DNA from 2 places in the Actinacidiphila sp. bgisy167 genome. Region 2 is predicted to be linked to the other one. Evidence: riboswitches for the same ligand, from Rfam matches in the RefSeq annotation. Region 2 holds a riboswitch; the other holds the start of a gene.
The links. A riboswitch is a leader RNA that binds a small molecule or an ion and turns the genes downstream of it on or off. The one in region 2 is predicted to bind S-adenosylmethionine.

Region 1 (10,122 bases), on a different contig from region 2:
AACCACTGCTGCGGGGGAAGCGCCGTCGAGGCCGCCGCGAGGCGTTTGGTGGCCTCGGCGCGCTCGCCGTGCGACAGGGTCAGCGCCCGGTGGAGCGCGTCGGCGGTGGCCCGGATGTCGTAGGGGTTGACCACGAACGCGTCGTCGCCCAGCTCCTCGAAGGCGCCCGCCTCGCGGGACAGCACCAGCGCAACCCCGTCGTCGGAGACGACCGGGATCTCCTTGGCCACCAGGTTCATGCCGTCGCGGATCGGGTTGACCAGCGCGACGTCCGCCAGGCGGTAGGCGGCCAGGGAGCGTGCGAAGTCGTCCTTGACGTGCAGGATCACCGGCTGCCAGTCGGGTGTGGCGAACTCCTCGTTGATCTCCTCGGCCAGGTCGGAGACCTCGTCGGTGTACTCCCGGTAGACGGCCAGGTCGTGCCGGGAGGGATAGGCGAAGGCGATGTGCACCACGCGCCCGTGCCATTCGGGGTGGTCGCGCAGGAGCTGCTCGTACGCGAGCAGGCCGCGCACGATGTTCTTCGACAACTCGGTGCGGTCCACCCGCACGATGATCTTGCGGTCCGGCCCGCCCACCGCGTCCCGCAGCGCCGCCAGGCGCTCGTCGACGTCCGGCTGGTGCGCCCGCTCCCGCAGGAACTCGGCGTCCGCGCCCAGGCCGTGCACCCCGATCCGAGTGGTGCGGCCGCGGTAGGTGATCGTGAGGCTGCCCGCGTCGCGGATGACGGACGCGCCCAGCACATCGGCGCAGCAGGCGGCGAAGGCGTCGGCCCAGCGGCGGGTCAGGAAACCGGCCCGGTCCGAGCCGAGGATGCCGCTCAGCACCTCCGCGGCGACGTCGTCGGGGAGCAGGCGGAAGTAGTCCGGCGGGGCCCACGGGGTGTGCGAGAAGTGGCCGATGCGCAGGTCGGGGCGGCGCGAGCGCAGGAGCTGCGGCACCAGCGCCAGGTGGTAGTCCTGCACCAGCACGGCCGCGCCCTGGCCCGCCTCCTCGGCGAGCGCGTCGGCGAAGGCGGCGTTGTAGGCCACGTATGCCGCCCACTGGTCGCGGAAGTCCTCGTCGAAGACGGGCTCGAAGGGGGTCTGGAACAGCATGTGGTGGACGAACCACAGGACCGAGTTGGCGATGCCGTTGTAGGCGGAGGCGAAGGTGTCCGCCGGGATGTCCAGCATCCGCACGTTCTGGCCGCCGGTGTCGGCGGTGGGCAGCCGGCCCGTGCCTCCGGAACCGCGCAGCACGGCCGCCCGGTCCCCCTCGCCCAGGGCCGCACAGACCCAGACGGCGTCCGCGTCCGGCCCGATCGCGCTCAGACCCGACACCAGTCCGCCGCCGCCGCGGCGGACGGCGAGCGTGCCGTCCTCGCGGAGGCTGTACGACACGGGGCCGCGGTTGGACGCGACCAGAACGCGCGCGGCATGCGAAGCGACCATGCGGCCAGCCTAGCCACGCATCCCCGGGCGCAAACGTACGGGCTAGCCCAGCCGGGGGTTTTCGGCCCGGCGGTGGCGGCCGGGGCGCCCCGAGCCACCGGCGTGCACACGCCGAAGAGACCGTGCGTGCCGCACAGGTCCGGTTCCTCCCCGGCTCCGCCGGCGGTGCCCGCGGGCCCGGTGGTGGGCTTGCGGGCGCGTGCGTGAGGCCGGCGTCCGAAGCGCGGTCGGATGGCGGGGGTACGGGGTGCGCGAGGCGGCGGCGCGCCGGCGCCCGGCGGTGGGGCGCGGTCGCCTGCCCGCGAGGGGGCGCCAGGCCATCGCGCGATGGGCTCGAAACCGCCCCGGAAACGCGGTCGAACGAGGGGAGGACGGTCCGCCGCACGAGGTGGCCCGCGCGCCCGCGGCCGGCGGTGGGGCGCCCCCGGTCCGCGGAACGGGGACGGAGGCCTATGCCACCGCGCGGTGGGCGTACTCGGGCACCGTGCGGATCGGGGGGCGCTCCTCCGTGGCGACCTCGTGGACGCGCGGTTCGAAACCGCCGTCCGGGGCGCGGTCGAACTGCGTGAGCACGGGCCGCACGAGGTGGCCGCGCGCCTGCGGCCGGCGGTGGGGCGCCCCCGGTCCGCGGAACGGGGACGGAGGCCCTATGCCACCGCGCGGTGGGCGTACTCGGGCACCGTGCGCATCGGGGGGCGCTCCTCCGTCGCGACCTCGTGGACGCGCGGCTCGAAACCGCCGTCCGGGGCGCGGTCGAACTGCGTGAGCACGGGCCGCACGAGGTGGCCGCGCGCCAGCCGGATCTGCGCCGTCCGGTAGATCGCCGCCGCCATGCGGCCCAGCGCCTGGCCGTCCTGGTGGCGGTGGTGCCGGACGCCCACGTCGACCTGGGCCAGCGCGTCGAGCCCGACCGTGCCCAGGGCGTCGACCAGCAGCCCGAGCTCCACTCCGTAGCCCACGGGGAACGGCAGCCGCTCCAGCAGCGAGCGCCGCGCCGCGTACTCGCCGCCGAGGGGCTGGACGAAGCCCGCCAGCTGCGGCCAGTGCAGATTGAGCAGCGGGCGCGCGACCAGCTCCGTCACCCGGCCCCCGCCGGCCGGGACGACGGTGCCGCCGGTCTCCAGCGGCCGGTCGTACATCGCCTTGACCAGGTGCACGTCCGGGTCCGTGAGCAGCGGCCCGACGATCCCGGAGACGAACCGCGCGTCGAACTCCCGCAGGTCGGAGTCGACGAAGCAGACGATCTCGCCGCGCGTGACGAGCAGCGAGCGCCACAGCACCTCGCCCTTGCCGGGCAGCGCGGGCAGCCGGGGGAGCACCTCGTCCCGGTGGACGACGACCGCGCCCGCCGCCGCCGCGACCTCGGCCGTGCGGTCGGTGGAACCGGAGTCCATCACGACGAGTTCGTCCACCAGCGGCACCGCCTCGCTCATCAGCTCGCGGCGGATCGTGCGGACGATCTCCCCGACCGTCGCCTCCTCGTCGAGAGCGGGCAGCACGACGCTGACCGTGCCGCGCGCACCCGCCGCGCGCTTGGCGGCGAGCAACTGCGGCAGTGGCCTGTGAGCGGCGGTGAAGGACCGCCGCTGCAGCCAGCGGGCCACCTCGTCGAGCACTGCGTCGCTCCGTTTCTGCCCGTCTCGAAGGACGGACGGCCTATGACCGGGTTCGAGGTTGTCGGTTACAGTCGTGAACACGAGGCACGGCCATCGTATGTCCACGGTGATCGCGCCCCGTCCGACAAATGCCCGGGCAGTCCGCCCGGCGCCATACCGCTCATCCAGAGGGGCAGAGGGAACGGCCCGTTGAAGCCCCGGCAACCCTCCCGCCGACCGCGAGGTCCAGGTGGGGAAGGTGCCAATTCCGTCTCGCGGCGAGATGCGCCGCGAGGAAGATGAGGAGAAAGGGCCTCGCCTGACATGGCTGCGCAGAATGCTGCACCCGCGTCCACCGACTCCGCCTTCGGACCCGCGTCGGCGCTCTCCTGCCGCGAATGCGGCGAGCGCTTCCCGCTGGCTCCCCTCTTCGCCTGCGAGGTCTGTTTCGGCCCGCTCGAAGTGGCCTACGACCTCCCGGACGGCGACCCGGAGACCCTCCGCAAGCGGATCGAATCCGGGCCGGACAACATCTGGCGCTACGCGCCGCTGCTGCCCGTCCCCGCCGACGTGGCGGCGAGGCCCAACCTCAACCCGGGCTTCACCAAGCTGGTCAAGGCCGACAACCTCGCCCGCGAACTGGGCGTCACCGGCGGGCTGTACGTGAAGGACGACTCCGGGAACCCCACCCACTCCTTCAAGGACCGGGTCGTCGCCATCGCCCTGGAGGCCGCCCGCACCTTCGGCCTCACCACCCTGTCCTGCTCCTCCACCGGCAACCTGGCCGGCGCCGTGGGCGCCGCCGCCGCCCGGGCGGGCCTGCGCTCCTGCGTGTTCATTCCGCACGACCTGGAGGAGGCCAAGGTCGTCATGGCCGCGGTCTATGGCGGCGAACTGGTCGGCATCGAGGGCACTTACGACGACGTCAACCGCTTCTGCAGCGAGCTGATCGGCGACCCGATCGGCGAGGGCTGGGGCTTCGTCAACGTCAACCTGCGCCCCTACTACGGCGAGGGCTCCAAGACCCTCGCGTACGAGATCTGCGAGCAGCTGGGCTGGCGCCTGCCGGACAACATCGTCATCCCGATCGCCTCGGGCTCGCAGCTGACGAAGATCGACAAGGGCCTGCGGGAGCTGATCAAGCTCGGCCTGGTGGAGGACAAGCCGTACCGCATTTACGGCGCACAGGCCGAGGGCTGCTCCCCCGTCTCCACCGCCTTCAAGGCCGGTCACGACGTGGTGCGCCCGCAGAAGCCGAACACCATCGCCAAGTCGCTCGCCATCGGCAACCCGGCCGACGGCCCGTACGTCCTGGACATCGCCCGGCGCACCGGCGGCGCCGTCGAGGACGTCACCGACGAGCAGGTGGTGGAGGCCATCCAGCTGCTCGCCCGCGCCGAGGGCATCTTCGCCGAGACGGCGGGCGGCGTGACCGTCGGCGTGCTGAAGAAGCTCATCGAGACCGGGCAGCTCGACCCGTCCGAGGAGACCGTCGTCCTCAACACCGGCGACGGCCTCAAGACGCTGGACGCGGTCGCCCCGAACGCGCGCCCCACGGCCACCATCCGCCCCAGCCTCGAGGCGTTCCGCGCCGCCGGCCTGGCCGGCTGACCCCGTCGCACCGGCTGACCCAGACTGAAGGTGAATCACGCATCATGAGCGCCACCGTCCGCATCCCGACCATCCTCCGCACCTACACCGGCGGCCAGGCCGAGGTCCCCGCCGAGGGCGGCACCCTGGCCGAGGTCATCGACTCGCTGGAGCGCGACCACCCCGGCATCTCCGCGCGAGTCCTGGACGACACGGGCAAGCTGCGCCGTTTTGTGAACATCTACGTGAACGACGACGACGTCCGCTTCTCCGAGGGCCTGGGGACCGCGGTGGGCGAGGGCGCGTCCGTCTCGATCATCCCGGCGGTGGCCGGAGGCTGCTGAGCCGCACGGCCCGCGGGCGACAGGGGTGCCGGACCCTCCGGCACCCCTGTGTGCGTGGCGGGTAGTTGAAGGCCTGTACAGTTGCCCTGAACGGCTCGCAACTCCCTGCAACGCTCTGCGCAACCCCCCGTCTCCGGGGCGGTCTTGTCGACGATTTATCGCCACTTCCGCGCGGCGATTGCCGCGTTGGCCCTTTATGTCCGGTCCGAGTTGCCCCGGATTCCTCACCGATCAGATCTTCTTCCGCTTTGTCGCGCCCGGAATTCTCGTCCACTTGACCTGTTGCAGACCGCGTCCGGGCAGATACATTCAGCCGCGGTCGACGCGTTCCGGCGCACGCCCCCTTGGCTGTAGGGGGTGAGGTCTGACCCGGGTCCGCGAGGTGCGGGTCTGCGAAGGGCCAGCAATAGGGGAGTAAGGAATGGCTCAGGGCACCGTCAAGTGGTTCAACGCGGAGAAGGGTTACGGCTTCATCGCGGTCGACGGTGGTGCGGACGTCTTCGTGCACTACAGCGCGATCCAGATGGACGGCTACCGCACCCTCGAGGAAGGCCAGCGGGTCGAGTTCGAGATCTCGCAGGGCCAGAAGGGTCCGCAGGCGGACATGGTCCGTCTCGCCGGCTGACGCGCCGCGCACCGGCCACGGAGCACTCTCGCGCACGTCCGCTCACCGTGCGTGTCAAGGCCCGCCCCGCAGGGGGCGGGCCTTCGTGCTGTCCCGGGGCGGCGCGCGGAGAGCCACCCCGGACCTGCGGGTTGTCCACGGACCCGGCCAAGCGGCTTGCACTCTCCTAGGGCGAGTGCTAATCATTGGCGTTAGCACTCTGACGTTGAGAGTGACAAAGGACCGAGTGGGTGAGGCCCGCACGACCGCCGGAAAGGAACCGGTGGGAGGGCAGGCCGTCCGTCGCGGGCGCCGGCGCGGTCCTGGAGTAATCCTTCCCCGCAGCCCTGTGCCGCGGGGGGACCCCAAGTCCGGGAGGACCACTTCACATGGCCAAGATCATCGCGTTCGACGAGGAGGCACGGCGCGGTCTCGAGCGCGGGATGAACCAGCTCGCCGACGCCGTCAAGGTCACCCTTGGCCCCAAGGGCCGCAACGTCGTCCTCGAGAAGAAGTGGGGCGCCCCCACGATCACCAACGATGGTGTGTCCATCGCCAAGGAGATCGAGCTCGAGGACCCGTACGAGAAGATCGGCGCCGAGCTGGTCAAGGAGGTCGCGAAGAAGACGGACGACGTCGCCGGTGACGGCACGACGACCGCGACCGTCCTCGCCCAGGCGCTGGTCCGCGAGGGCCTGCGCAACGTCGCCGCCGGCGCCAACCCGATGGCCCTGAAGCGCGGTATCGAGAAGGCCGTCGAGTCTGTCTCCGCCGCCCTGCTGGAGCAGGCGAAGGACGTGGAGACCAAGGAGCAGATCGCCTCCACCGCCTCCATCTCCGCCGCCGACCCGCAGATCGGCGAGCTCATCGCCGAGGCGATGGACAAGGTCGGCAAGGAAGGCGTCATCACCGTCGAGGAGTCCCAGACCTTCGGTCTGGAGCTGGAGCTCACCGAGGGTATGCGCTTCGACAAGGGCTACATCTCGGCGTACTTCGCCACCGACCTGGAGCGTATGGAGACGTCCTTCGACGACCCGTACATCCTGATCGTCAACTCCAAGATCTCCGCGGTGAAGGACCTGCTCCCGCTGCTGGAGAAGGTCATGCAGTCCGGCAAGCCGCTGCTGATCATCGCCGAGGACGTCGAGGGCGAGGCCCTGTCGACCCTGGTCGTCAACAAGATCCGCGGCACCTTCAAGTCCGTCGCGGTCAAGGCCCCGGGCTTCGGCGACCGCCGCAAGGCCATGCTCGGTGACATCGCCATCCTCACCGGTGGCACCGTCATCTCCGAGGAGGTCGGCCTCAAGCTGGAGAACGCCGGTCTCGACCTGCTCGGCCGCGCCCGCAAGGTCGTCGTCACCAAGGACGAGACCACGATCGTGGACGGCGCCGGCGACCAGGACCAGATCCAGGGCCGCGTGAACCAGATCCGTGCCGAGATCGAGAACAGCGACTCGGACTACGACCGCGAGAAGCTCCAGGAGCGCCTGGCGAAGCTGGCCGGCGGCGTGGCCGTCATCAAGGCCGGTGCCGCCACCGAGGTCGAGCTCAAGGAGCGCAAGCACCGCATCGAGGACGCGGTGCGCAACGCCAAGGCCGCCGTCGAGGAGGGCATCGTCGCCGGTGGTGGCGTGGCCCTGCTCCAGGCGTCCAACGTCTTCGAGAAGCTCGAGCTCGACGGCGACGAGGCCACCGGTGCCGCGATCGTGAAGCTGGCCCTGGAGGCCCCGCTGAAGCAGATCGCCGTCAACGCCGGCCTCGAGGGCGGTGTCGTGGTGGAGAAGGTGCGCAACCTGACCCCGGGCCACGGTCTCAACGCCGCCACGGGCGAGTACGTCGACCTGATCGGTGAGGGCATCATCGACCCGGCCAAGGTCACCCGCTCCGCGCTGCAGAACGCGGCCTCCATCGCCGCGCTCTTCCTCACCACCGAGGCCGTCATCGCCGACAAGCCGGAGAAGGCCGCTGCCCCGGCAGGCGGCGGCATGCCCGGCGGCGACATGGACTTCTGATCCTCCGGGATCAGGACTCCGCACCAGGGCTGAAGACCGAGGGCGGCACCCCGCAGGGGGTGCCGCCCTCGGGCGTTTCGGGGCGTTTCCCGGTACTGCCCCGGCGACGCCGCGGGTCGGCGGAGCCTGGTCAGTGGACGGCGGCCGGTGCGTCCAGCAGCTCCCGCCAGGCGCGCACCGACTCGGCGTCGACCGGCCCGGCCCAGCCCCCGGGACGGACCGCGCCCCCGACGTGGAAGGCGTCGATGCCGGCCGCCAGCAGCCGCGGCAGGTGCTCCGCGCGGAGCCCGCCGCCCACCATGAGCCGGGGCTCGCCGGGCCGCCCGGCCTCCGCGAGCAGGCGGGTGAGTCCGTCGTCGACGCCGCGGGCCGAGCCGGCGGTGAGGAAGGTGTCCAGCCCGGGCAGCCCGCGCACCGCCGAGCGCACGGCCTCCCGGTCGGCGCAGTGGTCGATGGCGCGGTGGAAGGTCCAGCGGGCGCCGGGACCGATCGCGTCGACGAGCAGGCGCACGGCCGCCAGGTCCGGGGCGCCCGAGGCGTCGAGGAAACCGAGCACGAACTCGTCGGCGCCCTCGGCGCGCAACGCCGCGGCGGCCGCGCGGAGCGAGTCCGCCTCGCGGCTGCCGCCCACGGCGAAGTCCGCGCGGGCCCGCAGCATCACCCGGACGGGAAGGTCCACCGCGGCCCGGACGGCGGCGAAGGTCTCGCGCGAGGGCGTCAGCCCGTCCGCCGCCATCTCGGTGACCAGTTCGAGGCGGTCCGCGCCGCCCGTCCGGGCCGCGAGGGCGTCGTGGGCGTCGAGCGCGATCACTTCGAAAATTGGTCTAGACATGTCTCCAGGGTGGCACATGCCCGCGCATGCCCGCGACCCTCGTGGCCCATGGCACATGCCCGCGCATGCCCGCGACCCTCGTGGCCCATGGCACATGCCCGCGCATGCCCGCGACCCTCGTGGCCCACAATGACCTTCATGGCTGACACCGTGCCCGAACCCGGCTCCGCACTCCTCGCCCGCTGGTGCGACCTGCTGCGCCGCTGCCAGACGAGGTCCGTGGACCCGGTGCCCTACGGCAAGGACCTGCTCTCCCGCTGGGCCGAGCCGCACCGCCGCTACCACACCACCACCCACCTGACCGCCGTCCTCGACCACGCCGAGGCACTCGCCGGATACGCGCGGGACCGGGACGCCGTACTGCTCGCCGCCTGGTTCCACGACGCCGTCTACCGGCCCGACCGCTCCGAGAACGAGGAGCGCAGCGCCCGGCTCGCCGAACGCGCGCTCCCCGAGGCCGGTGTCCCCGACACGCTCACCGCCGAGGCCGCCCGCCTGGTCCGGCTCACCGTCACCCACGACCCCGCCGAGGGCGACCGCGACGGCGAGGTCCTCTGCGACGCCGACCTGGCCGTCCTCGCCGGCGACCCCACCGCCTACGCCGCGTACGCGGCCGCCGTCCGGGAGGAGTACGGCTTCGTCCCCGACGACGCCTTCCGCGCCGGCCGCGCCGACGTCCTGCGCGGGCTGCTCGGCCTGCCCCGGCTGTTCCGCACACCGGAGGCGTACGGGCGCTGGGAGGCCACCGCCCGCCGCAACCTCACCACCGAACTGGACCTGCTCGCCGCGGGGGAGGCGGGCGACGCCCGTCGATGACTCCGGCGCCCGGCGATGAGTCCGGCCACCGCGGGTGGTTCTCACCTCCGTGGGGAGCCGCCCGCGGTGCGAGACGAAGGGGTACGACAGCGATGACCGACGACGACACCGAGGTGCAGGCCGCCGCCGCGGCCGAGTTCCGGGCCCTGGCCGACCTGCTCGACGGGGCTCCCGGCGCGTGGTGGGACACCCCCTCGCTGTGCGAGGGCTGGCGGGTGCGCGAGGTCGTGGCGCACATGACGATGGCGGCGCGCTACTCGCGGGAGGCGTTCATGGCGCTCCTGGCCGAGCACGGCTTCGACTTCGCGCGGCTGTCCGACGCGGTCGCCGAGCGGGACGGCGCACTGCCCACCGGGGAGCTGGTCGGCTGCCTGCGTTCCGAGGTGATGCAGCGGTGGAGGCCCCCGGGCGGCGGCGCCCACGGCGCGCTCAACCACGTGGTGATCCACGGGCTGGACATCACCGTGCCGCTCGGCGCGGAGCGCCGCGTCCCGAGGGAGACCCTCGGCATCGTCCTTGACGACCTCACCGCGGGCGGCGGGCACGCCCGTTTCGGCGTCGCCGTCGAGGGCCGCCGGCTGCGGGCCACCGACCTGGACTGGTCGTACGGCTCGGGGCCGGAATTGCGGGGCACCGGCGAGGACCTGGCCCTGGCGATGTGCGGGCGCCGGCTGCCGGCGGGCCGACTGGAGGGCGAGCCGCTCCCCGGCTGACGCCGGGAGGTGCCACGAGGCACGGCGCTCCTCCGGCCTTCGCCGGGGAATGCCGCCGCGCTGCGCTGCCGAACGCCGGAGCGCTCCCTTACGGGGACGACTCTCCGTAAGCAGCTCCTGGCCGACCTCGGCCTGAGCCCGGGGCCGGGGCCGAGGGTGGTGAAGGTGGCGAGCTGGCGGTGG
Region 2 (19,945 bases):
GCGTAGGCCCAGGAGGTGAGGCCGGAGCAGTCGTAGGAGCTCGGGCCGGTGGCGCCGTAGACGTAGGGCGCGCCCAGCTTGGTCCTGGCGGCGGCGAGAGCCGCGGCGGCCAGCCCCGAGGCCGGCGCGTCGTTGCCCAGGTCCACCCGCTGGCTGGCGCGGTTGGCGCGGTTCTCAGCTGCGGCCAGGGCCGCGCGCTGGGCTGCGGTCAGCGTGTTGAGCAGCTGCCGCGCCTTGGCGAGCTTCGCCTGGACTTCCTTCTTCTTCTTGCCCAGTTCGGCGCGGGTCTCGTCGAGCTCGGCGAGCTTGCCCGCCGCCTCCGCCTTCTGCTGGTTGAGGGTGCGCTTCTTCTCCGCGATCTGCTTGAGCGCCTCGGTCTGCTTGGTGCTCAGCTGGTCGAGAGCGGACGCCTGCTCGAGGAAGCTCTCCGGGTCGGAGGAGAGGAAGAGCTGCAGCGACGGGTCGATGCCGCCGCTGCGGTACTGGGCGCTGGCCAGGGTGCCGAGGTCGTCCTGGAGGTCGTTGAGCTCGGACTGCTCGCGGGCCACCTCGTCCTGCAGGTTCTCGACCTGCTTCTGGAGCTTCTCCTGCTTCTCCTTGGCGCCGTTGAACTTCTCGGTCGCCTGCTCGGCCTGCTCGTAGAGGGCGTCGACCTGGGCCTTGACGCTCTTCACGGACGGCTTGGCGGGAGCGGCCTGGGCGGCCTGCGAGGACAGGGCGACGGCTGCTGCGGCGGTCGCGGTGAGCACGGTGACACGTGTGCGACTGGCCTGCTTGGAACGACGGTGGGACGCCACTCGGGCGAGCTCCTTCTTCCTCCAGCCGCCTGCCGCTTGCATCGGGAACAGAGTTCCCCGGCTCCGAGCGCCGGCGACCCCCGTCTACGCGCGGCACATCAGATCGGCGGGACCTCCGCCGCCATCCGGGATGGATGACCGACTGGGCAGAGGTTCGAGCCATGACCCTAGTGACCATCTTGTGATCGGATCAAATCCCTGAAGGAAAAAAGTCGCTCGGCTGCGTTTTCTTTACGCACATCGCACATGCAGTGATGAGAAGTTGACGCTGAGTCCACGGGCGGCGCCCCACACACTCCACGGATGTGCTCCAGGTCACACCCGGGCAAGTCGCTTCAGCAGCAGCCTGGACGCGACCGGGCGGGCGCCGGCCCGGGCCACACCATCAGCAACTTCGCGATCGGAGGAAACCACCACAATCGGACGACCGGGAGGTTCCGCCCGAACCAGACGGCGGATCAACTCGTCCGCCGTCTCACCGGACTTGCTGAACAGCACCCGCACCCCGCGCGGCGGCGCCAGCAGCACCGGGGCGTCCAGATCCGCCCCGTCGAAGACGCAGGTGACCTCGGAGCCGCTCTGCGCCGCCAGCACCGCCAGGCCGCCCAGCAGCCGCAGCCGCTGCTTCTCCAACGGCAGCGCCGGATAACCCGTCTTGGTCACGTTGTAGCCGTCGACCACCAGATGGGACTGGGGCAACGCGAGCAACTGGTCCAGCAGCGCCGGGTCGTCCTCGGACAGGGCGCGCCGCGCGATGTCCTTCGGACTGATCGCCCCCGGCTTCACCGCGTCCACGCTGTCCGCGGGGCGGGCGCCCAGGGTGTCGCGCGGCGGCAGCGCCAGTTCCCGGCGCAGCCCTGAGGCGGCGTCGAGCACGGTGTCCAGCAGCAGCCGCAAACGCATCTCCTCCGCGCTGCGGCCCTCCCGCGCCGCCCGCCGGGAGGACTCCACGGCCTGCTCGGCCTCGGCCAGCCGGGCCCTCAGCCGGCGCGCCTCGCCGTCCGCCGTCGCCTTCTCCGCGGCAGCGGCCGCGCGCGTCTCGTCCAGTTCGGCCTCGACTTTGCGCAGCGCGGCCTCGGCCCGCTTGACGTCGCTCGCCGCGCTGCGCAGCTTGCGCTGCAGCGACTCGGCCTCCTTGCGGGCCGCCTCCAGCTCGGTACGCAGCCGCAGCGCCTCGGTACGGCCCTGGGCCCTGGCCTCGTCCAGCTCCGCCTTCAGTTGGCGCAGCTCGCGCTGCGCCTCCTCGCCCGCCCGTTCGGCGCTGACCCGCTGGGCCTCCTCGCCCGCCGCGGCCACCAGCTTGGCCCAGCCCGCGGGACGCAGCAGGTACGCGGCGGCCGCCACGTCCAGCGGGTCGACCGCCGGGGGCGGGGCGCCGGCGTCCAGCACCTCGCACAGCTGCGGCTCGGACTCGCGCAGCCGGGCGCCCACCCGCTGCCGGAAGGCCGGATCGCCCTCCAGCGCCGTGGCCAGCGCGGTCGCGGCGAACTTGGCGCGGCGGCTCGGCGTGAACCGGGCGTACGGGCGCAGCACCGCGGGCAGCTCGGCCGGGGTCAGCCCGCCGAACGCCTCCGCCGCGAGGGCGACCACGCGGTGCCGTACGCCCTCGGGCAGCGGACGGTCCAGCGACTCGCCGTGGGCGGACGCCTCCGGCGCAGCCAAGGACTCGGGCACGGCACTTTCGTCGCCGCGGCCCGGGCTACCGCCGGTCCCGTCCACCCGTCACTCCCGTCCAGTCCGTGGGCGCCTCCCCGGCCTCCTTCAACCTCTCCGGCCGCGCCGCCTTCCTCCATTGTCCCCGGCGGCGCTCAGGCCTGCGTCGCCGCCGCCGCGTCGGGGCGGTCGACCAGCTCGACCTGGTCCACGGCGTTGCACCAGCGGCAGCGCACCGATTCCACGGTCTCGCTGACCACCTCGCGCTCCTCGACCGTGGGCTCGCCCGCCAGGTCCAGGTGGATGTACTCGACGACCTTGCTGGAACGGGTGACGTCGAACCGGGTCAGGTTGCCGCACAGGGTGCAACGCCAGCGGGTCGTGGCGGTCGGCAGGGGCACCGGCATCGGTCGTCTCCTCGGGTCGCGCAGATGCGTTCCGGTCACCCTACGGCCTAGGTGGTCCCGCGCGCTGCGGCGAGGCTCCCCGCGACCGTTACACCCGTTCCGTCATGATCGGTCCATGCTCATCCCGGTGTACGACAAGAACCCAGGCCCTCGCACACCCGTGGTGACGTACGCACTGATGGCGCTGTGCGGGGTGGTCTTCCTCATCAGCCCGTTCTCCGGACTCAACCTCGTGTACGGCACGGGCCACGACCTCCTGTGCGCCCAGGCCGAGTACCTCGCCCGCTGGGGAGTCATCCCCACCGAGCTCTGGCACGGCCGGATCCCCCTGGCCGAGGTGCCGATGCCGACCGGCTGCCCTTCGCTGCGGTCCTTCGCCGCCCCGCCGTTCGGGTCGGTGCTCACCGCGCTGTTCGTGCACGGCGGTTGGGTCCACCTGCTCGGCAACATGCTCTTCCTCTGGGTCTTCGGCGACAACGTCGAGAACCGCATGGGCCGCGTCCGCTTCCTGCTCTTCTACCTCGCCGCCGGCTACCTGGCGACGTACGGCTACGCGCTCGGGCACGCCTCCTCCACCCAGACCCTGGTCGGCGCGTCCGGGGCGATCTCCGGGGTGCTCGGCGCCTACCTCTGCCTCTACCCCAAGGCCCGGGTGACCAGCGTCTTCCCCTTCCTCTTCTTCCTGCCGCTGCGCTTCCCCGCCTGGATGGTGCTGATCTTCTGGTTCGTCCTGCAGTGGCTCGCCGGCGCGATCCAGCAGACGGGTCCTGGGGTGGCCTACCTCGCCCACATCACCGGCTTCGTCTTCGGCTTCCTGTGCGCGTGGGTCTGCTACCGCGCAACGCCTAAGCTTGAGCCCGCAGCCAGGGCGACCCGAGGAGACCTCCAGCCGTGATCACCGCGATCGTGCTCATCAAGACCAGCGTCGACCGTATCCCCGAGATCGCGGAGTCCATCGCCGCGCTCGACAGCGTCAGCGAGGTCTACTCCGTCACCGGGACGTACGACCTGGTCGCCATGGTGCGGGTGGCCCGGCACGACGAACTCGCGGACGTCATCCCGGGCCGGATCAGCAAGATCCCCGGCGTCGAGGCCACGGACACGCACGTGGCCTTCCGCACCTACTCCCAGCACGACCTCGAGACCGCCTTCGCCATCGGCCTGGACGCGTAGCCGGCGCGGCGCCGCAGGCGGAGCCCGGCCGGGCGGCTCAGCCCCGGTCCCGTTCGGGCACGCAGCGGCCGCCCTCGGTGCGGTAACGCCACTTGGCGCCCTCCGCCACGAGCTCCCGCACCGCGTCGACGAAGCGTTCCACATGCTCGTCGGGGGTGCCCACGCCGAAGGAGACGCGGATGGCGTTGAGCGCGGGGTCGCCGGGAGCGGCCTCGGGTGCCCCGCACTCGCCCGGCTCGCCGCCGCCCGCTCCGAGCAGCGTGCGCACCAGGGGATGCGCGCAGAAGAGGCCGTCGCGGACGCCGATCCCGTACTCCGCGGAGAGCGCCGCCGCGAAGTTGGAGCTGTTCCAGCCCTCGACGACGAAGGAGACGACGCCGACCCGCGGGGCGTCGTCGCCGAAGAGCGAGAGCACCTTCACCTCGGGCACCTGGGCCAGTCCGGCGCGCACCCGGGCGAGCAGGGCCTGCTCCCGCTCGACCAGCCGGTCGAAGCCGGCCTCCGTCAGGGCCCGGCACGCCGAGGCGATCGCGTAGGCGCCGATCACGTTGGGCGAGCCGGCCTCGTGCCGGGCCACGGTGGTGTGCCAGTCGACGTCCACCCCGCCGTCCGTGCGCCGGGCCACCCGGCGCGAGGCGCCGCCGCCGGCCAGGTAGGGCTCGGCCTCGGTCAGCCAGTCGGCGCGGCCGGCGAGCACTCCGGAGCCGAACGGCGCGTAGAGCTTGTGCCCGGAGAACGCCACCCAGTCCACGTCGAGGTCGGCGATGTCCACCGGGTGGTGCGGGGCGAGTTGCGCCGCGTCCAGCACGATGCGGGCGCCATGGGCGTGGGCCGCCGCCGCCAGTTCCCGGACCGGCCAAATCTCGCCGGTCACGTTGGACGCCCCGGTCACACACACCAGGGCGGGCCCGTCCGCCACCCCGGCGGCCAGGGCCCGCCGCAGCGTCGCCACGGCCTCCCCGGGGGTACGGGGAGCGCCCAGGTAGGTGACCTCGGCGTTCCGCCACGGCAGCAGGGACGCGTGGTGCTCGGTCTCGAAGACGAAGACGTTCGTGCCCGCCGGCACGGCGGCGGCCAGCAGATTCAGTGAGTCGGTGGTCGAACGGGTGAAGACCACCTGGTCGCCGGGACGGCAGCCGAGGAACTCCGCGACCGTCGCCCGGCTCTGCTCGAACAGGTCCGTCGACAGCTGCGAGAGGTGCCCGGCCCCGCGGTGCACGCTGCCGTAGTAGGGCGCGTAGGCCGCCACGTCGTCCCAGACCCGCTGCAGCGCGGGGGCGCTCGCCGCGTAGTCGAGGGCGGCGTAGGGCACTTCACCCCCGGTCACGAGCGGCACGAGGACCTCGCGCCCCAGGACGGGCAGCGGGGCGTGGACGGACGAGGGCAGGGCAGCGCTGAGGGACATGGCGAAGTCTCCTGTGAACAGGGTGAAGTGAGTCGACGTCAGTGGTGACGGAACAGCCCTCGGCACAGCGGGCGGCGCACGCCCGGGGAGGGAGGGGAGGCGGCTGGGGGCCCTGCAGGCCCTAGCGCATTCGCATGCTCATGGAGGAACTCCTCTGACCGCGCTTGCCGCAGACCTCGCTGCCTGCGGCCTGGTCATCACCCGGGGCACCCCGCCACGGAAGGAGGGTTGCCGGACAGCGGGCCGGGGCCGTTTCGCTGTCACTCGTGACCTGCGCAGCATGATGCCACACGGGCAGGACGCCGCAACCCTCGGTCCGCATCCCGGACGTGCTCCGCACGCGCATGCGCTGTGCGGACGGCCCGCACGGGCCCCGGGGACGCCCCGGCGCCCGCAGGGCGCATCCGGCCGGGAGACAGCCCCGTACGGTGTGCGCGGCGGCAGAACGGCGGCGTGCGGTGACCCGGCCCCGCCCCCGCCCGGCGCATCCCGGGACCGCTTTCTACGCCGTCACGCGCCTGGCCCGTGACCTCCTCGCTCACCTCGACGAGGCCGCCGGGCCCAGGTCGGCGACTCGGCGATCAGGCCTGCGTGGTGCTGGAGCTCACCAGCGTGATCATCCGGACTGACGACAGAGCGGACATGCTCCAGCGTGGCAGCGCAGCTCAAGCAGCCTGCGACGCATTCGTCACCGATGCCGGCGCCGTTCTGCACGGATCAGCACCCCCGGACGTGTCCGGATGAACGGGGAGAGGCGGGTCGAGTGCTCGCCGCGGCCGCCCCCTACGCGTGCGTCGCCGCAGCCCAGCGCTCGAGCGTGCGGGCGGCCGCGCCCGAGTCGATCGACTCGGCCGCCCGGACGACACCGGCCGCGATCCGCTCGGTCAGCGGACCGTCCGCACTCTCCAGCGCCACCAGCGCGGCGGCCGAGTTGAGCAGCACGGCGTCGCGGACCGGGCCGGTCTCACCTGCCAGCAGCCGCCGGGCGACGTCGGCGTTGTAGGCGGCGTCCGCGCCCCGCAGCGCCTCGATCGGCACCAGTTCCATGCCGACGTCGCGCGGGTCGAAGGACTCCTGCTCGACCTTCCCGTCTCGCACCACCCACACCTGGGACGTGGCCGTGACGGTGAGCTCGTCCAAACCGTCGTCGCCCCGGAAGACCAGTGCGGAGGAGCCGCGGCGGGCCAGCACGCCCGCGATCAGGCCGGCCATCCTGGTGTCGAAGCACCCCACGGCGGAGGCGCCCACGCGCGCCGGGTTGGTCAGCGGGCCCAGGATGTTGAACGAGGTGGGGACGCCCAGGTCGCGGCGGGCCGGGGCGGCGAACCGCATCGCGGGGTGGAACTTCGCGGCGAAGCAGAAGGTGATCCCGGTGTCCTCGGCGACCTCCGCCACCCGGTCGGTGGGCAGGCCGAGGTTGATGCCGAGCTTCTCCAGGACGTCGGAGGCGCCACTGGCGCTGCTGGCCGCCCGGTTGCCGTGCTTGACGACCTTGGCACCCGTGCCGGCGACGACGATGGCGGACATCGTGGAGATGTTCACCGTCCTGGCACGGTCGCCGCCCGTGCCGACGATGTCCACGGCCGGGCCGGGGATGTGCAGCGGCTGGGCGTGCGCGTACATCGACTCGACGAGGCCGGTGACCTCCTCGACGGTCTCCCCCTTGGCCCGCAGGGCCACCATGAAGCCGGCTACCTGCGCGTCCGAGGCCTCGCCGCTCATGATCCGGTCCATCGCCCACGCCGCCTCCGCGGCCGTCAGGTCGCGGCCGTTCAGCAGCGCGTTCAGGACGTCGGGCCAGGAGCCGCCCGCCACTGATGCGCCTCCGGCGGGGTTCACAACGCTCATGGTCCACTCCATGGGGTCTGACGTACGGCGGGACACCTTCGGCTCCAGCCTATCGGCGCGGGGGGAACGGGAAAGGGCCCCGTCCATCGGATGGACGGGACCCTGCCCGGTGGCACAGCTTCAGTGATCAGTGGTGACCGTGGCCGCTCGTGATCTCCTCGTACTCCTCGACCGTGGCCTTGGGGATCTGCGTCCCCTCGCCGTAGTAGCCGCGGGACAGCTTCGCGCGGAGCTTCGCCGTGGGACCGACCTTCTTCTCCACGCCGTTCTCGTCCACCTCGGGACCGATGTCGAGCGGCTTGGGCTGCTCGTGCTGGGTGAGCTTGAACAGCGCGCCCTGCTCCAGCGGCTCGTGGATCTCGATGAACTCACCGTGCGGGAGCCGCTTGATGATGCCGGTCTCGCGACCGTGCAGCACCTTGTCGCGGTCGCGCCGCTGCAGACCCAGGCAGATCCGCTTGGTGATGAAGAAGACCAGCACCGGCAGCACGAAGAACGAGATCCGGACCACCCAGGTGATCGCGTTGATCGACAGGTGGAAGCGGGTCGCGAACAGGTCGTTGCCGCCACCGACGAGCAGGATCAGGTAGAGGCTGATCCAGGCGGCGCCGATGCCCGTGCGGACGGGACGGTTGCGCGGGCGGTCGAGCAGGTGGTGCTCGCGCTTGTCACCGGTGACCCAGGACTCCAGGAACGGGTAGACGCCCATGAAGCCCAGGACCAGCGGGAAGACCATCAGCGGGATGAACACGCCCAGCACGAGCGTGTGGCCCAGGAAGTCGATCTCCCAGCCCGGCATGATGCGGATCAGGCCCTCGGAGAAGCCCATGTACCAGTCGGGCTGGGCGTCGGTGGACACCTGGTCCGGCCGGTACGGGCCGTACGCCCAGACCGGGTTCACGGACACCAGCGCGGAGATGGCCGCGATGACGCCGAAGACGATGAAGAAGAAGCCGCCCGCCTTGGCCGTGTAGACCGGGAACAGCGGCATGCCGACGACGTTCTTCTCCGACTTGCCGGGGCCGGGGAACTGGGTGTGCTTGTGGTAGAAGACCAGGATCAGGTGGGCCACCAGCAGGCCCGCCATGATGCCCGGGATCAGCAGCACGTGGATCGTGTAGAACCGCGGCACGATGTCGGTGCCGGGGAACTCACCGCCGAACAGGAAGAACGACAGGTACGTGCCCACGATGGGCACGGAGAGCACGGCGCCCTCCATGAAGCGGATACCCGTGCCCGACAGCAGGTCGTCCGGCAGCGAGTAGCCCATGAAGCCGTCGAACATGCCGAGGAACAGCAGCAGGAAGCCGAAGACCCAGTTGATCTCGCGCGGCTTGCGGAACGCACCGGTGAAGAAGATGCGCATCATGTGCACGAGCATCGCGGCCACGAAGACGATGGCCGCCCAGTGGTGGATCTGCCGGACGAGCAGACCGCCGCGCACGTCGAAGCTGATGTGCAGGGTCGACGCGTACGCCTCGGACATCGTGATGCCCTGCAGCGGCGCATAGGAGCCGTCGTAGACGACCTCGTTCATCGCCGGGTGGAAGAACAGCGTCAGGTAGACACCGGTCAGGATGACGATGATGAAGCTGTAGAGGGAGATCTCGCCCAGCATGAAGGACCAGTGGTCCGGGAAGATCTTCCGCAGGTTGGCCTTGGCGAGGCTGTAGATGCCCAGCCGGCCGTCGGCCCAGTCGGCGACGCGTTCGCCGGCGGGCGCCTTGCCGCGCGGCTTCGCGCTCGCGCTCGTGTTGGTGCTCATCCACGCTCCCAAAAGGCAGGGCCCACGGGCTCTTCGAAGTCGCCCAGCGCCTCGAGGTAACCCTCGCCGTTCACGCTGATCTGCAGCTGCGGCAGCGCGTGACCGGCGGGGCCGAAGATCACCCGGGCACCGTCGGACAGGTCGAACGTCGACTGGTGGCACGGGCAGAGCACGTGGTGCGTCTGCTGCTCGTAGAGGCTGATCGGGCAGCCGACGTGGGTGCAGATCTTGGAGAACGCCAGGATGCCCTGGTGCGCCCACTCGCGGGACTTCTTGTCCTTGATGTCGTCCGGCTCGATGCGGACGATCATCAGGGCCGCCTTGGCGAGCTGCTCCTGGTAGTCGTGCTGCTCCTCCTCCAGGCCCTCGGGCACGGCGAAGGTCAGCGAGCCGACGGCCACGTCCTCGGGACGCAGCGGCTTGTTGGTGTTCTGGTTGATCAGCAGCCGGCCCTTGGACCACAGCGTGTGGCGCAGCTTGTCCTCCGGCAGCGGGCCGAGGTCGCGCAGCAGGAACACCCCGGAGAGCGGCACGAGGGTCAGCGCGCCGAGCATGGTGTTGCGGATCAGCTTGCGGCGCCCGAACTGGCTCTCGCCGGCGCCGGTGGCGAAGTCGGCCATGACCTTGGCCTTGACCTCGGGGCTCGCCTCGATCGGGTGACGGTCGTCGGCGACCTCGACGTCGGACATCAGCGTGCGGGCCCAGTGGACCGCGCCGGCGCCGATGGCGAACAGCGAGACGCCGAGGGTCATGCCCAACGCGAAGTTCAGCGCGCTGATGTGACCCAGCGGCCAGATGTAGACGATCTTGTCGATCGGGATGACGACGAAGCTCGCGATGAAGGCCAGCGTGGCGAGCATCGACACCGTGAACAGGAGCGCGACCGTGCGCTCCGAAGACTTCGCGGCCTTCTCGTCGATGTCCTGGCGACGCGGCTGGTGGGCCGGCAGGCCCGGGTCCGCGAACGGGTTGTCCGCGGTCGCGACCTGGCCGCCGCCCTCGTGTGCCGGCCTGGCCGGCAGGTTCTCTTCTGACATGTCCTGACTCATGACTTCTTCGCCTTGGTGGTGTGGGCCGCGAGCCAAATGGCACAGGCGATCAGGGCCCCGAGGCCGAAGATCCAACCGAAGAGACCCTCGGTGACCGGGCCGAGGCTGCCCAGCGACATACCGCCGGGGCTCGGCGATCCCTCGCCGTTGACGGCGTTGAGGTACGCGATGATCTCCCGCTTGTTCTCCTCCGGCATCGTGGTGTCGGGGAAGGACGGCATGTTCTGCGGGCCGGTGAGCATGGCCTCGAACAGGTGCTTGTTGCTCACGCCGTCGAGGGTGGGCGCGTACTTGCCGTTCGTCAGCGCGCCGCCCTTGCCCTGGTAGTTGTGGCACTGGGCGCAGTTGGTGCGGAACAGCTCCCCGCCGCGCGCGGCGTCGGCGCCGGACGGGTCGAACTGCTCCTCGTCGGGCGCGACCGGGCCGGGGCCCAGCGAGGCGATGTACGCCGCGAGCTGGTCGATCTGCTTCTGGGTGTAGATGACCTTCTTGCGCGGCACCTGGGCGCCGGGCTGCTGGGCCGGCATGCGGCCGGTGCCGACCTGGAAGTCCACGGCCGCGGAGCCGACGCCGACGAGGCTCGGGCCGTCACTGCTGCCCTGCCCCGACGTACCGTGGCAGCTGGAGCAGCCCACGGCGTACAGCTTCTTGCCCTCTTCGATGGCGAGGGACTGGGAGCTGTCGTCGGCCTGCGCCTTGGGCGCCGGCGCGAGCGCGGCGTACAGCCCCCCGATGGCCGTGAGCGCGACAAGTAGGACGACAAGCGCCGCCAGCGGGTGGCGCCGTCGTGCGGAGAGCTTTTTCACGGATTACCCCGGTGTCAGGATCTCTTGCGTCGATGGTTCTGGATGTCGTGGCCGTGTGCGCGTCTCGCGCGTGCGTCCGACTACTTGATCAGGTAGATCGTGGCGAAGAGGCCGATCCAGACGACATCGACGAAGTGCCAGTAGTAGGACACGACGATGGCCGCGGTGGCCTGCTCGTGGGTGAACCGCCGTGCCGCGTAGGTCCGTCCCAGGACCAGCAGGAAGGCGATGAGACCACCCGTCACGTGCAGACCGTGGAAGCCGGTGGTCAGGTAGAACACCGAACCGTAGGGGTCGGAGGAGAGCGAGAGCCCGTGCTCCTTGACCAGGTTGGTGTACTCGAAGATCTGACCGCCGATGAAGACCGCGCCCATGACGAAGGTCACGACGAACCACGAGCGCAGCTTCTTCACATCGCCGCGCTCCGCGGCGAAGACACCCATCTGGCAGGTGAAGGAGGAGAGCACGAGGATCGTGGTGTTCGTCGCCGAGAACGGGATGTCCAGGAAGTCGGCGTGCGCCTTCCAGTACTCGGCACCCGTCACCGAGCGAAGGGTGAAGTACATCGCGAAGAGGGCCGCGAAGAACATCAGCTCGGAACTCAGCCAGATGATGGTTCCGACGCTGGTGAGGTTCGGCCGGTTGACCGACGGGTGCGCGTGCCCGGTTTCTACTGCTGTTGCTGTCGCCACGCCCGACATTATGTCGGTCGCTTATCCCGCGCTCACTCCGGGGGGTGCCATTCGGTGTGTCAAGGCCCTTGAGGTAGGGAAGGGCGTCGCTCGAAGGAGCTAACCCTCCTCGAAGCCCCTTGCTCGGGAGTAAGGTTCGGCCACAGGCAGGCGACTCCACGAGGGCGAGGAGGCACGGATGCAGACGACCGCGACGGTGCTGGTCTACAGCGACGACAGGAACACCCGGGAACAGGTCCGTCTGGCCGTCGGCCGCCGCCCGGCGAGCGACCTGCCGCCGGTCGAGTACCAGGAGTGCGCGACCCTCCCGGCCGTCCTCAGCGCGCTGGAGCACGGCGGCGTCGACGCCTGCGTGTTCGACGGCGAGGCCGTCCCCGCCGGCGGCATGGGTGTGTGCCGTCAGGTCAAGGACGAGATCTTCCGCTGCCCGCCGGTGCTGGTGCTCATCGGGCGTCCCCAGGACGCCTGGCTGGCCAGTTGGAGCCGGGCCGACGCGGCGGTGAGCCACCCGGTCGACCCGGTCGAGCTGAGCGAGGCTCTGACGGGGCTGCTGCGGCAGCGGCTGGCCGTCGACGCGTAGCGTCACATCTCGGGCCGCAGTCGGGCCTCAGGGGCGTCGGTACGGTCGGCCACGGCCGGGTCGGCGCCCTTGCGCGTTCCCGTCGCGCTTCCCTTGCGCCACTCGCTCCAGGACAGGTTCCAGTCGCCGAAGCCGTTGCCGAAGGCGGGCATGTCCTCGCCCAGGCTGTTGACGACCGACACCACGTCGCCGACGCGCACGTTGTCGAAGAACCAGCGGGCGTTCTCGGTGCTCATGCCGACGCAGCCGTGGCTGACGTTGGCGATCCCCTGCGAGCCCACCGACCACGGCGCCGCGTGCACGTACTCCCCGCTCCAGGTGACGCGGGTGGCCCACTGGACGGGCAGGTCGTAGGACTCGGAGCTGCCGGAGGCGATGCCGACGGTCTCGCTGCGCATCCGCACGTTGGCCTCCTGCCCCAGCACCACCTTGATGCCGTTGCGGGTGGAGAAGCCGGGCTTGCCGGTCGTCACCGGGATGGTGCGGACGAGCTTGCCGTTGCGCTTGAAGGTCATGGTGTGCGCGGCGGCGTCGGTGACGGCCTCGATGCGGTCGCCGGTGCGCAGGGTCAGCGGCTTGACATCGGCCCCGTAGAGCGAGCCCTTGATGTGCACGTCGTCCAGGGTGCTGCGCACCTCGATGCGGGCGTTCGCGGGCCAGTAGGTGCGCGGGCGGTAGTGCAGGGTCTTGTCGTCGACCCAGTACCAGGCGCCCTCGTCGGCCGCCGGCGAGGCGTTGACGTGCAGGTTGCGCTCGACCACGCTCCGGCTGAGGGTGTCCTTGACGGCGGTGCTCAGCTCGGCCGTGATGGGCTGGCCGACGCCGTAGGTGCCGCTTTCCGGGCCGAAGGTGACCTTCAGGTGGCGTTTGGTCCCGGTGGTGTCGACGGTGAGCGTCTTGCGTCCCTGACGGCCCTTCGCGTCCTCGGTGGTCACCTTCACGACGTAGTGGGTCGCGCCGGAGAGCTTCGACGTGCTGCGCCAGCGCTTGCCGTCCGCGGACAGCCGCCCGCCCACATAGCGTCCCGAGCCGTCGGAGGCCGTCACATCGGTGATGCGGTTGCCTTCACCCTTGACGGTGATCTCCAGCGGCTTCTTGGGGTCGGCCTTCTTCGACCCGGTGACTCCCCCGGTCCACACGACCTGGCCGACCGCGTCGTAGGGGGCGTTGGCGAGGGGGTCGCCGCTGCCCGTACAGGAGGCCAGCGGCGCGGAGAGTGTCACTGCGACGATCGCGGTCGCCATGCGGCGCGGAGAAAAGTGACCCATGGTCACCACGCTAAGCACCGGCGATCTCCGGCGCCCGTCGAGCGCGTACGAACGGGCGACGGCCCGGACCCCTGCCGGGGTTCCGGGCCGTCGCCGTGCGGTACGTGGACGCGGGGCGCTCACTGGGTGCGGTTCTCACCCCTGTAGTACTCGAAGACCCAGCCCCACAGGCCGACGAGGATGAAGGGGGACGAGAAGTAGATCAGCCACCAGCCGAAGATGATGCCCAGGAAGGCCAGGGCGCCACCGAAGGCCAGCAGCAGCGGCTGCCAGCTGTGCGGGCTGAAGAAGCCCAGCTCGCCGGAGTCGTCCGCGACGTCCGCGTCCTCGCGGTCCTGGGCGCCGGTGTCGGCGCGCCGGGCGGTGAAGGCCAGGTAGAAGCCGACCATCACGGCGAGGCCGAAGGAGAGGAAGAGCGCCGTGGTGCCGACCGGCTCCCTGGACCACAGGCCGTACACGATGGCCATGCCCAGGAAGAAGACGGACAGCCACAGGAAGAGCTTGCCCTGGAACTTCACTTGCCGCTCTCCTTCTCGTCGCCGCCGGAGACGGCCGGGGCCGCGCCGACGTTCTCCAGCTGGTCCAGGGCGGCGATCTCCGGGTGGTGGAGGTCGAACGCCGGGGATTCGGACCGGATGCGCGGCAGCGTGAGGAAGTTGTGCCGCGGCGGCGGGCAGGAGGTCGCCCACTCCAACGAGCGGCCGTAGCCCCACGGGTCGTCGACCTCGACCTGCTTGCCGTACTTCGCCGTCTTCCACACGTTGTAGATGAACGGCAGGATCGACAGGCCCAGCAGGAAGGAGCTGATGGTCGAGATGGTGTTCAGCGTGGTGAAGCCGTCCGCGTTCAGGTAGTCCGCGTAGCGGCGGGGCATGCCCTCGGCGCCCAGCCAGTGCTGGACGAGGAAGGTGCCGTGGAAGCCGATGAACAGCGTCCAGAAGGTGATCTTGCCGAGGCGCTCGTCGAGCATCTTGCCGGTGAACTTCGGCCACCAGAAGTGGAAGCCGGAGAACATCGCGAAGACGACCGTTCCGAAGACGACGTAGTGGAAGTGCGCCACCACGAAGTAGGAGTCCGAGACGTGGAAGTCCAGCGGCGGCGAGGCCAGGATGACACCGGTCAGACCACCGAAGGTGAAGGTGATCAGGAAGCCGATCGCCCAGAGCATCGGTGTCTCGAAGCTCAGTGAGCCCTTCCACATCGTGCCGATCCAGTTGAAGAACTTCACACCGGTCGGCACCGCGATCAGGAAGGTCATGAAGGAGAAGAACGGCAGCAGCACACCACCGGTGACGTACATGTGGTGGGCCCACACCGTCGCCGAGAGGCCGGCGATGGAGATCGTCGCCGCGATGAGGCTGACGTAGCCGAACATCGGCTTCCGGGAGAAGACCGGGATGACCTCACTGATGATGCCGAAGAACGGCAGCGCGATGATGTACACCTCTGGGTGCCCGAAGAACCAGAAGAGGTGTTGCCAGAGCAAGGCGCCGCCGTTGGCGGCGTCGAACACATGCGCGCCGAACTTGCGGTCGGCCTCCAGGGCCAGCAGCGCGGCGGCCAGCACCGGGAAGGCGAAGAGCACCAGCACACCGGTGAGCAGCACGTTCCAGGTGAAGATCGGCATACGGAACATCGTCATGCCGGGAGCGCGCATGCAGATGATCGTGGTGATGAAGTTGACCGAGCCGAGGATCGTACCGAAACCGGAGAACGCCAGACCCATGATCCACAGGTCGCCGCCGATGCCCGGGGAGCGGACCGCGTCGGTCAGCGGGGAGTAGGCGAACCAGCCGAAGTCGGCGGCGCCCTGCGGGGTGAGGAAGCCGGCGACGGCGATCAGCGAGCCGAACAGGTAGAGCCAGTAGGCGAACATGTTCAGCCGCGGGAAGGCGACGTCGGGCGCGCCGATCTGGAGCGGCATGATCCAGTTCGCGAAGCCGGCGAAGAGCGGGGTCGCGAACATCAGCAGCATCACGGTGCCGTGCATCGTGAAGAGCTGGTTGAACTGCTCGTTCGACACCACCTGCGTGCCGGGGCGGGCGAGTTCGGCGCGCATGACGAGCGCCATCACGCCACCGATGAGGAAGAAGAAGAACGACGTCGCCAGGTAGAGCGTGCCGATCGTCTTGTGGTCGGTGGTGGTCAGCCACTTGACGACGACGTTGCCGGGCTGCTTGGTGCGGACCGGCAGCTCGTCCGCGTACACGTCGCCGTGCGCGGCGGCCGCACCGTGGGGTTCGTTGAGAATGCTCACTGGGTCTTGGTCTCCGCGTTCTTGGCGTTGCCCGTGGTGGCAATGCCTGCCGGGACGTAACCGGTCTGGCCCTTGTCCGCCAGGTCCTTCAGGTGCTGCCTGTACTCCTCGGGGGAGACGACCTTGACGTTGAAGAGCATCCGGGAGTGGTCCACGCCGCACAGCTCGGCGCACTTGCCGACGAAGGTGCCCTCCTTGCTGGGGGTCACCTGGAAGACGTTGGTGTGGCCGGGGATGACGTCCATCTTCATCAGGAAGGGGACCACCCAGAAGGAGTGGATGACGTCACGCGAGGTGAGGACGAACCTGACCGACTCGCCCTTGGGGAGCCACAGCGTGGGGCCCGGGTTGCCGGTGTCCGGGTTCCGCGTCGCCGGCGTGCCGTAGTCGTAGACGCCGTCGGCGCCCGCGGGGGCGTCCAGCTTCTTCGCGGGGATCGAGGACAGCTCCGCGGGCACCGTGCCGGCCGCCGGCGTCGACGGGTTGCCGTCCACGTCCTCGACGTAGTTGAAGGCCCAGCTCCACTGGAAGCCGACCACGTTGACGACGTGGTCGGGGCGCGCCGAGGTCTCCAGCAGCTTGGACTCGTCCCGGGCGGTGAAGTAGAAGAGCACCGAGATGATGACGAGCGGGACCGTGGTGAAGAGCGCCTCGATCGGCATGTTGTAGCGGACCTGGGGCGGGACCTCCACCTTCGTGCGGCTGCGCCGGTGGAAGAAGATGCTCCAGATGATCAGACCCCACACGAGCACGCCGACCGCCAACGCGGCGGCCCAGGAGCCCTGCCAGAGGGACAGGATTCGCGGTGCCTGCTCCGTGACGGGGCTGGGCATGCCGAGGCGGGGGAAGTCCTCGTATGTGCAACCGGTGGCGGTCGCAAGGACCAGGCCCGCGGCCAGCGCCTGCGGCAGAATCCGCCGCATCGGGCGCCGCGACGAGCGGTCGGAGCCGTAGGGACTCACGTAGCGCCTTCCCGAGAGTCTCGCCCACGCGTCCGGATGCCCGGCCTGTGCTGGTCGGTCGCCCTGGCGCGGGCAGTGGTGTGGATGTTTATGCGGACCAAACCCTACTGGACTCGATTTTGGGGCGCGCGGGGAGGGGGGCCAACGCGCCGGGGCGGCCCCCGAAGGGGTGTCGGGCACCGCTCCGCACCTGCGGAGGGCCCCGTTTCGGGGGCTTTTGACTGGTCCCCAGACGCTCGCCGGGGCACCGGGGCGTAGCGTTCACCACGTGCCCTACTTCGACGCCGCGTCCGCCGCACCGCTGCATCCCGTCGCCAGGCAGGCCCTCCTCGCCGCCCTCGACGAAGGGTGGGCCGACCCCTCCCGGCTCTACCGCGAGGGGCGCCGCGCGCGGCTGCTGCTCGACGCCGCCCGGGAGGCCGCCGCGGACGCCGTCGGGTGCCGTCCGGACGAACTCGTTTTCACTCCTTCGGGTACACGTGCCGTCCACGCGGGAGTGGCCGGGGCGCTCGCCGGCCGGCGCCGGGTGGGCCGGCATGTGGTCGTCTCCGCCGTCGAGCACTCCTGCGTGCTGCACGCGGCGTCGTACACGGTGAACCACGCGCAGGGCGGAGAGGACGCCGACGTCACGCAGGTCGGCACCGACCGCACCGGACTGGTCGACGCGGGCGCCTTCGGCGCGGCGCTGCGCGAGGACACCGCGCTGGCCTGCCTGCAGTCCGCCAACCACGAAGTCGGCACGGTGCAGCCGGTCGAGGAGGTCGCGGAGCTGTGCCAGGCGGCGGGTGTGCCGCTGCTGGTCGACGCCGCCCAGTCGCTGGGCTGGGGAGCGGTGCCGGGGAGCTGGTCGCTGCTGGCGGCGAGCGCCCACAAGTGGGGCGGGCCGTCCGGGGTGGGTCTGCTGGCGGTCCGCAAGGGAACCCGCTTCGCGTCCCAGGGACCCGCGGACGAACGGGAGTCGGGCCGCGCGCCCGGCTTCGAGAACCTCCCCGCGATCGTCGCCGCGGCCGCCTCCCTGCGGGCGGTGCGCGCCGAGGCCGCGGCGGAAGCGGCGCGGCTGTCCGCCCTTGTCGGCCGCATCCGTGCCGCGGTGCCCGAACTCGTCCCGGACGTCGAGGTGGTGGGGCACCCCGAACTGCGGCTGCCGAACGTGGTGACCTTCTCCTGCCTCTACGTGGACGGCGAGGCCCTGCTGCACGAACTGGACCGGGAGGGCTTCTCCGTGTCCTCGGGGTCCTCGTGCACGGCCAGCACACTGACTCCGAGCCATGTGCTCAAGGCGATGGGCGTGCTCTCCGAGGGGAACGTGCGGGTCTCGCTGCCGGCGGGGACGGAGGCGGGGGACGTCGACCGCTTCCTCGAGGTGCTGCCCGGCGTGGTGCGTGCGGTGCGCGAGCGGCTCGGCGCGCCGACGCCGGGGTCAGGGCCGGCGGCGCGCCCGTCCGCGAAGGAGGCGGTCGAGGAGGAGGGCGGGCCGGATCTCGTCGTGGACTCCCTCGGCAAGCGGTGCCCGATTCCGGTCATCGAGCTGGCGAAGGTCATCGGGGACGTGCCGGTGGGCGGGATCGTGTCGGTGCTCTCCGACGACGAGGCCGCCCGGCTCGACATCCCGGCGTGGTGCGACATGCGCGAGCAGGAGTACCTGGGCGCCGGGTGGGCGCGCACAGCTGTATGGCACGCTCGGCCTCCGGCCTGGTGCGGGGGCCCACGGGTGGGCGCGGCTGTGCGCAGCCGGTCCCCCGCGTCCTCACCGAGGCCCTCGCCCCGGGGCGCGCGCCGCCGCGGGGGGGCGGTGCGACCGGGACGCGAGGCGCCCGCCCCGACGCCACCGCCCCGGGTCCCCTGCCGCTCGGCCGTCGGCGCGGGAGGACGCGTACGCCATCGCATCCGAGGTGCGGCGCGCACGCACCCCGATCGCTTTTCCGGCGCCCGCCCCGACCGCCATGTCCGCCGCCGTGCCGCCCCTCCCGGGCGGCCGCGGTGGGAGGCGACCAGGCGGCCGACCTCGCAGCGCCTCAGTGAAGGTGCGCGCGGACCTCCTCGGCCGCGTCCTCGCCGTAGGCCTTGGTGAAGCGGTCCATGAAGTGAGCCCGCCGCAACTGGTACTCCTGCGTGCCGACCGTCTCGATCACCAGCGTCGCCAGCATGCAGCCCACCTGGGCCGCCCGCTCCGCACCCACGCCCCACGCCAGACCCGAGAGGAAACCCGCCCGGAAGGCGTCGCCGACGCCGGTGGGGTCGACCTTGGCCTCCTCCTCCGGGCAGCTCACGACGATCGGCTCCTCGCCGGCCCGCTCGATGCGGACGCCGCGCGAGCCGAGCGTGGTGACGCGGGTGCCGACCCGGCCGAGGATCTCGGCGTCCGTCCAGCCGGTCTTGGACTCGATCAGGCCCTTCTCGTACTCGTTGGAGAAGAGGTAGGCCGCGCCGTCGAGCAGTATCCGGATCTCGTCGCCGTTCATACGGGCGATCTGCTGCGAGAAGTCCGCCGCCCACGGGATGCCGCGGGAGCGGCACTCCTCGGTGTGGCGCAGCATCGCCTCGGGGTCGTCGGCGCCGATGAGCACGAGGTCGAGGCCGCCCACGCGGGCGGCGACGGAGTGCAGCTCGATGAGGCGGGCCTCGCTCATGGCGCCGGTGTAGAAGGAGCCGATCTGGTTGTGGTCGGCGTCCGTGGTGCAGACGAAGCGCGCGGTGTGCAGCACCTCGGAGATGCGGACGGACGCGGTGTCCACGCCGTGCCGGTCGAGCCAGGCGCGGTACTCGTCGAAGTCGGAGCCGGCGGCGCCGACGAGGATGGGCCGGACACCCAGCTGGCCCATCCCGAAGCAGATGTTCGCACCGACGCCACCGCGGCGTACGTCGAGCGTGTCGACCAGGAAGGAGAGGGAGACCGTGTGCAGCTGATCGGCGACGAGCTGGTCGGCGAATCGGCCGGGGAAGGTCATCAGGTGGTCGGTGGCGATGGAGCCGGTGACTGCGATACGCACGGCTGGGATGCTCCTGCGGAGGCGGGCGGCGGACGGTACCTGTCCACGCTACCGGCTGGGCCGGGGGGCGCCGACTAGGGAAAACTACCCGATAGTAGGGCTTTCTCCCCTCACCTCGGGTCCCTATGGTCGTGTCTATGACCACTCCTCTTCGCGCCGCTCCCCTCCTCGACGACCCCGAGTCGCTCGCGGAGCTGGTCGGCGACTGCCGCAAGATGGCCGCGCACTGGGAGGTCTCCGCGCAGGACGCGTCCGCTCCGGTCAGCCCGGCCAGTCTGCGCGGGATCACGGTG

Region 1: linked by a shared signal. The riboswitch ahead of thrC (threonine synthase) and the one ahead of AC3ET4_RS05385 (aminotransferase class V-fold PLP-dependent enzyme) in region 2 are both predicted to bind S-adenosylmethionine.

Annotation. Positions count from the first base shown of each region.
Region 1 is NZ_JBYIQP010000128.1:1,135-11,256, forward strand. It holds gene AC3ET4_RS29270 (alpha,alpha-trehalose-phosphate synthase (UDP-forming)) at 1-1,433, opposite strand, end outside; gene AC3ET4_RS29275 (hypothetical protein) at 1,884-2,006, opposite strand; gene AC3ET4_RS29280 (glucosyl-3-phosphoglycerate synthase) at 2,081-3,049, opposite strand; SAM riboswitch class I at 3,207-3,334, shown strand; gene thrC (threonine synthase) at 3,353-4,639, shown strand; gene AC3ET4_RS29290 (MoaD/ThiS family protein) at 4,684-4,962, shown strand; gene AC3ET4_RS29295 (cold-shock protein) at 5,384-5,587, shown strand; gene groL (chaperonin GroEL) at 5,956-7,578, shown strand; gene AC3ET4_RS29305 (copper homeostasis protein CutC) at 7,709-8,410, opposite strand; gene AC3ET4_RS29310 (HD domain-containing protein) at 8,540-9,226, shown strand; gene AC3ET4_RS29315 (maleylpyruvate isomerase family mycothiol-dependent enzyme) at 9,319-9,939, shown strand.
Region 2 is NZ_JBYIQP010000008.1:104,363-124,307, reverse strand. It holds gene AC3ET4_RS05410 (C40 family peptidase) at 1-797, opposite strand, end outside; gene AC3ET4_RS05405 (NYN domain-containing protein) at 1,113-2,471, opposite strand; gene AC3ET4_RS05400 (hypothetical protein) at 2,606-2,857, opposite strand; gene AC3ET4_RS05395 (rhomboid family intramembrane serine protease) at 2,973-3,752, shown strand; gene AC3ET4_RS05390 (Lrp/AsnC family transcriptional regulator) at 3,749-4,030, shown strand; gene AC3ET4_RS05385 (aminotransferase class V-fold PLP-dependent enzyme) at 4,068-5,435, opposite strand; SAM riboswitch class IV at 5,591-5,707, opposite strand; gene trpD (anthranilate phosphoribosyltransferase) at 6,219-7,283, opposite strand; gene qcrB (cytochrome bc1 complex cytochrome b subunit) at 7,411-9,048, opposite strand; gene qcrA (cytochrome bc1 complex Rieske iron-sulfur subunit) at 9,045-10,085, opposite strand; gene qcrC (cytochrome bc1 complex diheme cytochrome c subunit) at 10,094-10,903, opposite strand; gene ctaE (aa3-type cytochrome oxidase subunit III) at 10,984-11,604, opposite strand; gene AC3ET4_RS05355 (hypothetical protein) at 11,774-12,175, shown strand; gene AC3ET4_RS05350 (L,D-transpeptidase) at 12,178-13,443, opposite strand; gene AC3ET4_RS05345 (cytochrome c oxidase subunit 4) at 13,563-13,961, opposite strand; gene ctaD (aa3-type cytochrome oxidase subunit I) at 13,958-15,700, opposite strand; gene ctaC (aa3-type cytochrome oxidase subunit II) at 15,697-16,662, opposite strand; partial or broken gene AC3ET4_RS05330 (aminotransferase class V-fold PLP-dependent enzyme) at 16,931-18,310, shown strand; gene AC3ET4_RS05325 (carbohydrate kinase family protein) at 18,678-19,652, opposite strand; gene AC3ET4_RS05320 (hypothetical protein) at 19,790-19,945, shown strand, end outside.